One region of the Paenibacillus konkukensis genome, then DNA from elsewhere that is predicted to be linked to it. Evidence: riboswitches for the same ligand, from Rfam matches in the RefSeq annotation. Region 1 holds a riboswitch; the other holds the start of a gene.
The links. Region 1 has a riboswitch for cyclic di-GMP ahead of SK3146_RS18530 (PilZ domain-containing protein). Riboswitches for the same ligand answer to the same signal wherever they lie in the genome.
Positions count from the first base shown of each region.

Region 2: linked by a shared signal. The riboswitch ahead of SK3146_RS23350 (LuxR C-terminal-related transcriptional regulator) and the one ahead of SK3146_RS18530 (PilZ domain-containing protein) in region 1 are both predicted to bind cyclic di-GMP.

Region 1 is NZ_CP027059.1:4,304,626-4,308,837, forward strand. It holds gene prfA (peptide chain release factor 1) at 1-878, opposite strand, end outside; gene ychF (redox-regulated ATPase YchF) at 921-2,021, opposite strand; gene SK3146_RS18530 (PilZ domain-containing protein) at 2,272-2,736, opposite strand; cyclic di-GMP riboswitch class I at 2,889-2,976, opposite strand; gene SK3146_RS18535 (thiol-disulfide oxidoreductase DCC family protein) at 3,361-3,741, shown strand; gene tadA (tRNA adenosine(34) deaminase TadA) at 3,963-4,212, shown strand, end outside.
Region 2 is NZ_CP027059.1:5,328,580-5,332,791, forward strand. It holds gene SK3146_RS23340 (MDR family MFS transporter) at 1-544, shown strand, start outside; gene SK3146_RS23345 (PadR family transcriptional regulator) at 718-1,293, shown strand; cyclic di-GMP riboswitch class I at 1,388-1,474, shown strand; gene SK3146_RS23350 (LuxR C-terminal-related transcriptional regulator) at 1,536-2,222, shown strand; gene SK3146_RS23355 (hypothetical protein) at 2,584-3,045, shown strand; gene SK3146_RS23360 (RNA polymerase sigma factor) at 3,695-4,212, shown strand, end outside.

The sequences.
Region 1 (4,212 bases):
TTCCGCTCGCCGGCGTACTTGGACATCTCTTCCTGCTGGAGCTTGTCGAAAATCCGGGCGCGCAGCACCTGCAGCGCCTTTTCTTTATTCGAGTTCTGCGATTTCCCGTCCTGGCATGTCGCCACGATTCCGGTAGGAACGTGGGTTACGCGAACGGCCGATTTCGTCGTATTGACGGACTGTCCGCCGGCGCCGCTGGAGCAGAACGTATCGACGCGAATATCGTTATCGTTAATTTCAATATCGATATCCTCCATCTCCGGCAGCACAGCCACCGTTGAGGTCGACGTATGAATGCGTCCGCCCGACTCGGTCGTCGGAATGCGCTGCACCCGGTGAGCGCCGCTCTCGAATTTCAGCTTGCTGTAAGCCCCTTTGCCGTTCACCATAAAAATAATTTCTTTAAATCCGCCCAGATCGTTCATGCTGACATCCATAATCTCGGTACGCCAGCCCTGCATATCCGCGTATTTCGTGTACATCCGGTACAAGTCCGATGCGAACAACGCCGCCTCGTCTCCGCCCGCCGCGCCGCGAATCTCCACAATGACGTTCTTATCGTCGTTAGGGTCTTTGGGAAGCATCAAAATTTTAATGCGCTCCTCAAGCTCCTCCTTGCGCTGGGTCAACTCTTCCAGCTCCATTTTGACAAGCTCGCGCATTTCATCGTCCAGCTTCTCGTTTTGCATGACCCGCGCAGCATCATACTGCTCAACGACGCTTTTATATTCCGTGTAAGCTTCATAAGCTTCCTGCAAATCGGACTGCTCTTTGGAATACTCCCGCAGCTTCTTCGTATCGCTAGTTACGTCCGGATCGCATAACAGCTCGCTTAATTTCTCGTACCGGTCCGCCAGCGATTGCAGTCTGTCCAACATGTTGATTCACCCCTTATGCCTGTATATCCGTTATTATATAGTTTAGACGTTAAAACGGAAGTGCATAACATCTCCGTCCTGCACCACGTATTCTTTTCCTTCCAGCCGAAGCTGCCCCTTCTCCTTGGCCGCATTCATCGATCCGGCAGCCACCAGCTCGTCGTAGCTGACGACCTCCGCACGGATAAACCCGCGCTCGAAGTCGGTGTGAATGACGCCGGCCGCTTGCGGCGCTTTGGTTCCTCTGCGAATCGTCCATGCGCGCACTTCTTGCACGCCGGCCGTAAAATACGTATACAAACCGAGCAGCTTGTAAGCGGCCTTGATCAGACGGTTCAAGCCCGATTCCTGAAGACCGAGCTCCTCAAGGAACATCGCCTTGTCTTCGCCCTCCAGCTCGGCGATTTCCGATTCCACCTTGGCGCTAATTGGCACGACTTCCGCGCCTTCCTTGGCTGCGTACTCGCGCACCTGCTGCACGAACGGATTATCGTCCGCCGCGGCCACTTCCTCCTCGCTCACATTGGCCGCATACAGCATCGGCTTCATCGTCAGCAAGTGCAGATCGCGGATCAGCAGCTTCTCCTCGTCGCTCAGCTCCACGCTGCGCGCCGGTTTGTCGTTGTACAGCGCCTCTTTGATCCGCTCCAGACATTCCACCTCGGCCGCGTATTTTTTGTCGCCGCCCTTCATGTTTTTGCGGGAACGGTCAATGCGCTTCTCCACCGACTCCACATCGGCCAGAATCAGCTCCAGATTGATCGTTTCAATATCGCTGATCGGGTTTACCGTCCCGGAGACATGGGTAATATTTTCATCCTGAAAGCATCTGACCACATGAACGATCGCATCCACTTCACGGATATGGGCCAGAAACTTGTTGCCCAATCCTTCTCCGCGGCTTGCGCCTTTGACCAAGCCCGCAATGTCTACGAATTCAAACGCCGTAGGCACAACATTCTTGGGAACGACGATCTCGGTAAGCTTGACAAGACGCTCATCGGGAACCTCTACCACACCGACATTCGGATCTATCGTACAAAAAGGGTAATTCGCCGACTCTGCGCCCGCTTGCGTAATCGCATTAAACAAAGTGGATTTGCCAACGTTCGGCAGGCCCACAATCCCCGCTTTTAAAGCCATGTATAGGACAACTCCTTAGTTAACGTTATTCAATATCCCTAAATATTTATTATATCGCAAAAATGGGGTCTCTGTCACCTTTGTGCCGCTTTTCCATATTTTATTTGGCAAGCGACGAACAGAAGACGAACCCCCTCCTCCGAAAAAGCGACATGATGCTTCGAGGCTGATTCCGTCCGCATTTTCCTATGCAACAAACAGCCGACCCGCTCGGGCGGCGGATCGGCTGCTTTTCATACGACTGAAGCATTTATTTAAACAATCTTTTCTCCGCGTTCTCATGCTTGCGGCTGAAGTAGGCTTCCACTTGCTTTCGCAGGATGTACGCCCGCAAAGAAGTCGATTTATCCCCGCTTAGGTCGATAAATTGGGCGCCGTAATAATGGCGTTCCCCCAGCATCTCCTGCCTTACGATCTCCGCCTTTCCGATCAAATCGAATCCAAGCTCCAGTTCCACTTCGATCTGCCCGGCATTTCCAAGCCCCAGCTCTTCCCGCACGGTAAAACCGATGCCGCTGACGCTAATATTCATCAGATGGATGGCCAACTTAGGATCAAGCTCCCGCCGCTGCTGCCTTCCCGTTCCGATCACGGCGTGGATAAGACCGTTCTCGTCCACCGCCGTCCGGCTGTGCAGCAAAATGCCGGCAGGGCTTTTGTACTTCTCTCCGGTGTAATCGTAGCCCGCTTTGGCTGCTGCCGGCTTTAATGACATGACAGATCCCCCTTTCGCTCACATGATATCGGTTTGATGCAGCGCCATTGCGCTTGTCCGCGAGCCTGATCGCAGCCCAAATAAAGACCGTCCTCCTCCGTCTCCGGAAAACCGCCTTCAACCACCGGGCATTCTTTATAATACCTTCCTTATTCGGCGGCCAGGCTGTCATAGTCCCAACGGACCTTAGACCCTGTAGCTTTGCGTCCCTGCCTTTCGGCAGGTTTGCTATGGACGAACAGACTACATCAGTATTTGCTTCTAGTGCGATGCATCTACAGCTCATTAGGAACATAGACCTATTCCTTTTATTATACAAGGGCAGCCTTGATTCAGGCAACTGCCTGCGATTAGGATTAACGAATTCTACACATACAGGTATAATAAGATCAGAACGCATTTGGGGTACGAGACGATTCTTGCCGGGCACCGCCTCTGATTTCTTAAATCGATAACCCGCAATCCGCTAATAGGTTGAAGTCCAAGGACAAAGGCGAACGCTACCGCTTCTAAGCCAGTTTGTCTTCCCAAAACTATTGCTATATGACAGAAAAGGTGAATCGTATGGATACGAACCGAATCCGCCCGTCAGCGGAAAGCCTCACGCAAGGTCGCCTTATCGTTTTGTTCGATGGAGAATGCCGCTTTTGCAGCGGATGGGTGAAATTTCTCATCCGGCACGACCGGGCCGATCGCTTCCGCTTTGCCCCGCTCCAATCCGAAGCGGCTCGTTCTCTGCTGCCTTCAGCGGCGCTTTCCGCAGCGGATATGGACTCCGTCGTATTGCTTGACGGCGAAGACGTCTACACGCACTCTTCCGCCGTACTACGCATATGCCGTCGATTGGGCGGCGGCTGGGCGCTGCTCGGAGTCTTCAGTTTCATCCCGTCCCGGCTTCGCGACGCCCTATACCGCTGGGTCGCCAAACACCGTTACCTTATAGCCGGACGAGAGCAGAGCTGTATCGTTCCGACGGAAGAAATCCGGCGCAAATTTATCGGCTGAATATTCCTTTATTCTCTCTGGCACAGAGACGACCTTTACCAAATTTCAAGGGAATTGCAGGCGATATCCCCAGTTTCTACAGAGGAATGTGAACAATATTGAAGTTATCCACAATGTTATCCACAGCATGTTAACAAATCGAATATTTGTTCGTTTGGCGGGCTTTGTGGATAAGTAAAACGTAGAAAAGAGGTGCCTGTGTGCAAGAACATATTCCATTTATGAACGCAGCCATTGAAGAAGCCCGCAAGGCCGAAGCGCTGCTCGAAGTGCCTATCGGCGCCGTCGTCGTCTGGCAGGATCGAATCATCGGCCGCGGGCATAATCTGCGCGAAACGTCGCGCGACCCGCTCTCCCATGCCGAGCTTATCGCGATCAAGGAAGCCAGCAATTATCTGCAAGCCTGGCGGCTGCTCGATTGCCGGCTGTATGTCACGCTGGAGCCTTGCCCGATGTGCGCCGGGGCGATCG
Region 2 (4,212 bases), 1.0 Mb from region 1:
GCCAATCTGGATTCAGTCCGTGCTTGGCCATTCCGCGACAAGCTCGGGCCTGATCGTCATGCCGATGTCACTGGCATGGCCGCTCGCTTCCAACATAGCCGGCAGGCTCATGTACCGGATGGGGGTGAAGGCGTCGATTGTGTTCGGTTCTAGTCTGGTGGTGGCCGGCTTCATTTGGCTTGCCGCGCTTCAGATGAACTCTCCTTACGTTTACTGGATTGGTATCCTCGTCGTGATCGGGCTCGGGATGGGCTTTGTCGCGACGCCCTCAACCGTTGTCGTGCAATCCGCAGTCGGCTGGGAAAATCGTGGAGTCGCCAACGCTTCCAGCATGCTATTGCGAGCAATGGGCCAAACGATCGGCATCGCGGTATTCGGCACGATTTACAACCAGCATGTGACAACGCTCGACTCCAAATCGGAGCTGGCTGCCGGAATGCATGCCGTTTTTCTGCTCATGTGCGCCATTGCGATTGCGAACCTGCTCGCCGTGCAGTTCCTGCCGAAGCACCGCGAGCTGATGGCGCACCAGCAGTCGGCTTGACGGGGGCACGAAAGAAAGAAACCGGAATTGGCCACAAACGGATTCGGCCTGGAAAAAGTCGCGACGACCGCGGCTTTTTCTTTTTTCGGGCAAGCATAAGCTATACTATTGTTTACTTATTATATCTTTTCGATATAATTAAAGAAGTTAAACTTATAGGGGAGGCTGTTTGCTTGAACGAATTATTCGTACTCGGCGAATTGATGATTAACCCGATGCATGGCTATTTGTTGCATCAGATCTTGAACGGGGCTATTGGACCTACGCGAAAAATTAGCTGGGGGGTGCTTTATCCGCTCATTCACGGCCTGCTAGCAGACGGGCTGATCGAGCAGGTCCCCGATGAACAACCGGAGGGCGCTCGACAAGGAAGAGGAAAAAAGAAAATAATGTATAGCATTACCGAAGAAGGCAAAATGCGCTTTTCCCGGTTGATGGAAGAGCCGATTCCATACACGCCGGATTACGAGCTGCATTTTTATATTAAATTGAAAAATTTTGATCTGATCAGTAGAGAGCTGCGGTTTTTAATTTTGCACCAGTACAAGGATTACCTGCGGTATGAAATCCGCCATGAGGAAGAACGGATTGAGTATGTGGACAAGGATGAGCGGATACCAGACGGGGAGCAGCAGTATATTCTGATCTTTTTCCGGCATCGGTTAGAAAGGCTCCGTGTTGACGAAGAGTGGGTTTTACAGTTAATCAATAGTCATCGAACGAATGGGGAAGGACTTGAACGGGAGTAAACCTGGAAATGTTAAAGCTAAGCACAGCGGATGCAAGGTTAGCCCCTCATTATGGCTTGTCTCACCCATCTAAATCTGAACTGCGGCAACTAAATATGGAAAACGGCAAAACTGTCGAAAGGCAGTGACGCAAAGCCACGGATCTTCTCACTATTCAAGTGATGACCGCCGGGCTACCCAATTTGCCAAACACGGCCTATGGGGTCGTGTTTTTGTTATTTGCAGAATTGGAGGGGAATAAGATGTCCGAAGCAAAATATCATTCGAAATTGCCTATGATGGCTGGTAAAGGGAATATAAGAGTTGTACTAGTGGATAGCGACCAGGAATGGGGGCGCCGCTTTACAGAATTTCTCAAAACAGCGACGGATATTCATCTCATTAACATTTCCGTCACAAAAGAAGAGGCGGTACGAGCTGGTTTACAGTTGGATGTGGATGTTGTTGTAGTAAATACAACACTGCGGTCACCCGGATACGATGGACTAGATGCATCCAAAGAAATTCTTGCAAAAAAAGATATTCCCATTATTGTCGTGGCCTCAAGTAATGACCCAGAGGTAGTCGTAGAGGCAATGGCAGTCGGAGCGGTTAATTTTATTTGCAAAGCCTATATGCGAGACATCATCATAGCGATTCGCGAAGCATATCATCGTAATCCATCTTTGCACCCGAGAGCTTCGAAGGTGCTTCGCGAAGAAGTCACCCGGTTGAAGCGTCAGGAATTTTGTTGTAAGCTAACCACGACTGAAAAAGAAGTATTGCAATTAATCGCTTTGGGATATTCCCAGTCCAAGACCATTCAGTTGATGGGGATCTCGCCCAATACTATGAAGACACACGTTCGTCATATTAGTAGAAAGCTCGGTACAAAATCAATCAAAGAAGCAGCAATAAAGGCGAGGCGGTTTGGACTAGAGAAACAATAGCACGATGCCTAGTGACGAATTTCGATTTACTTCGACAAGGTTCTGGGTCTTCAGGGTGACTAAAAAATCATCCTGCCGGATGACATCGAAAATTGATAAAATTAGGCATAAGGTGGGATAGGAATTGAACGAAATGGCCCACTATGAAAGGGAGGGATTTACGGAAATAGTAATTAAGGATGATGTGTAGGATAGGTGTCTGTCATGTGAAGAACGGGACAAACTCAATGTGGTTCTTTTTTCTCATTCATGGTTTGGGTTGTCCCCAAAATGATGGATGAAAGGATGATCGGCATGTATCGAAAAGAAATGGAGCGTGAAATATGTCAGTATAGCCGAATAGGAAACGGAGGGGTCACTGATGCTGTTAGTTGAGCAGATAACCCCTTATGAAAAAGTCGAGAATTGGTTGATCGCTTATACGGACTGGAAAGCACGGCTGGAATACGCACAAACAGAGCTTACGCACATTCCTGGATTGACTAAAGCGTTGCATGAAGTAGCGATTTACGGTTGCGGCCAACGCAATGACACGCTGCTTCGCACAGTCATACACCGTTTGGAAATCACTGAATATGAAATACCATTTCTTAAGTCCAGAATCGGACTGATCGAATATGCTTTCTCGGCGCTTACTCCAGAGGAAAGACGATTCATTCAATTGCGCTATCAAGATCAATTGGCGTTTGCAATCGTTATGGATCGTTTGGGACTATCGCGCCGCGCTTTTTTCTATCATCGGAAACGAATATTGCAAAAAATATATCGCAAAATAAAAAGTCGAACAGCATTATTGGAGTATGATCCGTTTGACGAAAAGTAAAAGATCGGTTACCGAAAAAGATGCTACTGTGCATCTTTTTTTGGTGAGCGAATAAATGCACGTTATAAACCTAACCTCTACTATTCGGGCCTCCGTAAATTGCTGATCCCCTGAGAAATTACGCTGATGCACTTTCATTGCACCGAACATGCACCGAACAGGTTCTGTGAATGAACCCTGTATTCCCCAATTCTGCACCCCGTTTGCATTTCTTTCGTGATAAATTGATATTGTGGACAAGTCGGGAACAGTACGTTTTCGTTCAATATCATAAAGTTGAAAGGAGGCTTTTAGTAGTATCCAATTTCTGAGACGACGGGCCATCCGATTTTCGGAGAGCCTGTTTTTTGTTTCGGGCAAAAGCGAACCAAAATCACCTGCAAGTCCTCCCTATTCATTCACTCATAATCAAGCATCAAGCGCCGGTTCTTTTCCTTAACAGGGAAAAGTTCAAGGCGTTTTTTTATTTCATAAGACAACACCAACATAAACAGATGTTGTTGCTTTTCTCACGGTGCTGCCATGTGAGGATGGAGATGATTTTTATGTGCCCCCTGTTGCCGTAATGTCAAACAGCGGTCTTGTTATATGGTTGGTCTCCGGTTATTGACGCGATTATGTTCAGGCTATGCCGTAATGGAGCGTTGGAATGCTCTGCGGCAAAGTCTTTTTTGCTTTTTGGATATTTTTCGCAGACGAGTCAAAGGGAGCGTTGGCTGTCGCTCTCCCCCTCCATTTTGGTTTGCCTACAAACCAAAATGGAGGGACGAATATGAAAAGGATTAATTTGCGGGACATGTATCCCTTTATCAAAACGGATGTATGGATCGACTTAGATGATGAAGTGGCACAAGAAATCCGCCGTTGTGACTTAAATGAAAGCGCATACAAATTGCGCACCTATCGTCATCGCGCTTATTACTCGCTTGATCGGAACGACGGTATAGAACAAGACGTTCTTTTCCTTTCAATTTCCCCGGAGGAATATTACGAGCGTAAGCTTTCCAATGAGCAGCTTTATGCGGCTATGTGTCGATTGCCGGAAAAATCGTTTAGACGAATTTATGCTCACTTCTTTTTAGGCATGAGCAAAGTAGCGATTGCCCAAGCTGAACAAGTTGATGAACGGGCAGTACGAAAATCTATTGAACGCGGTTTAAAACAAAT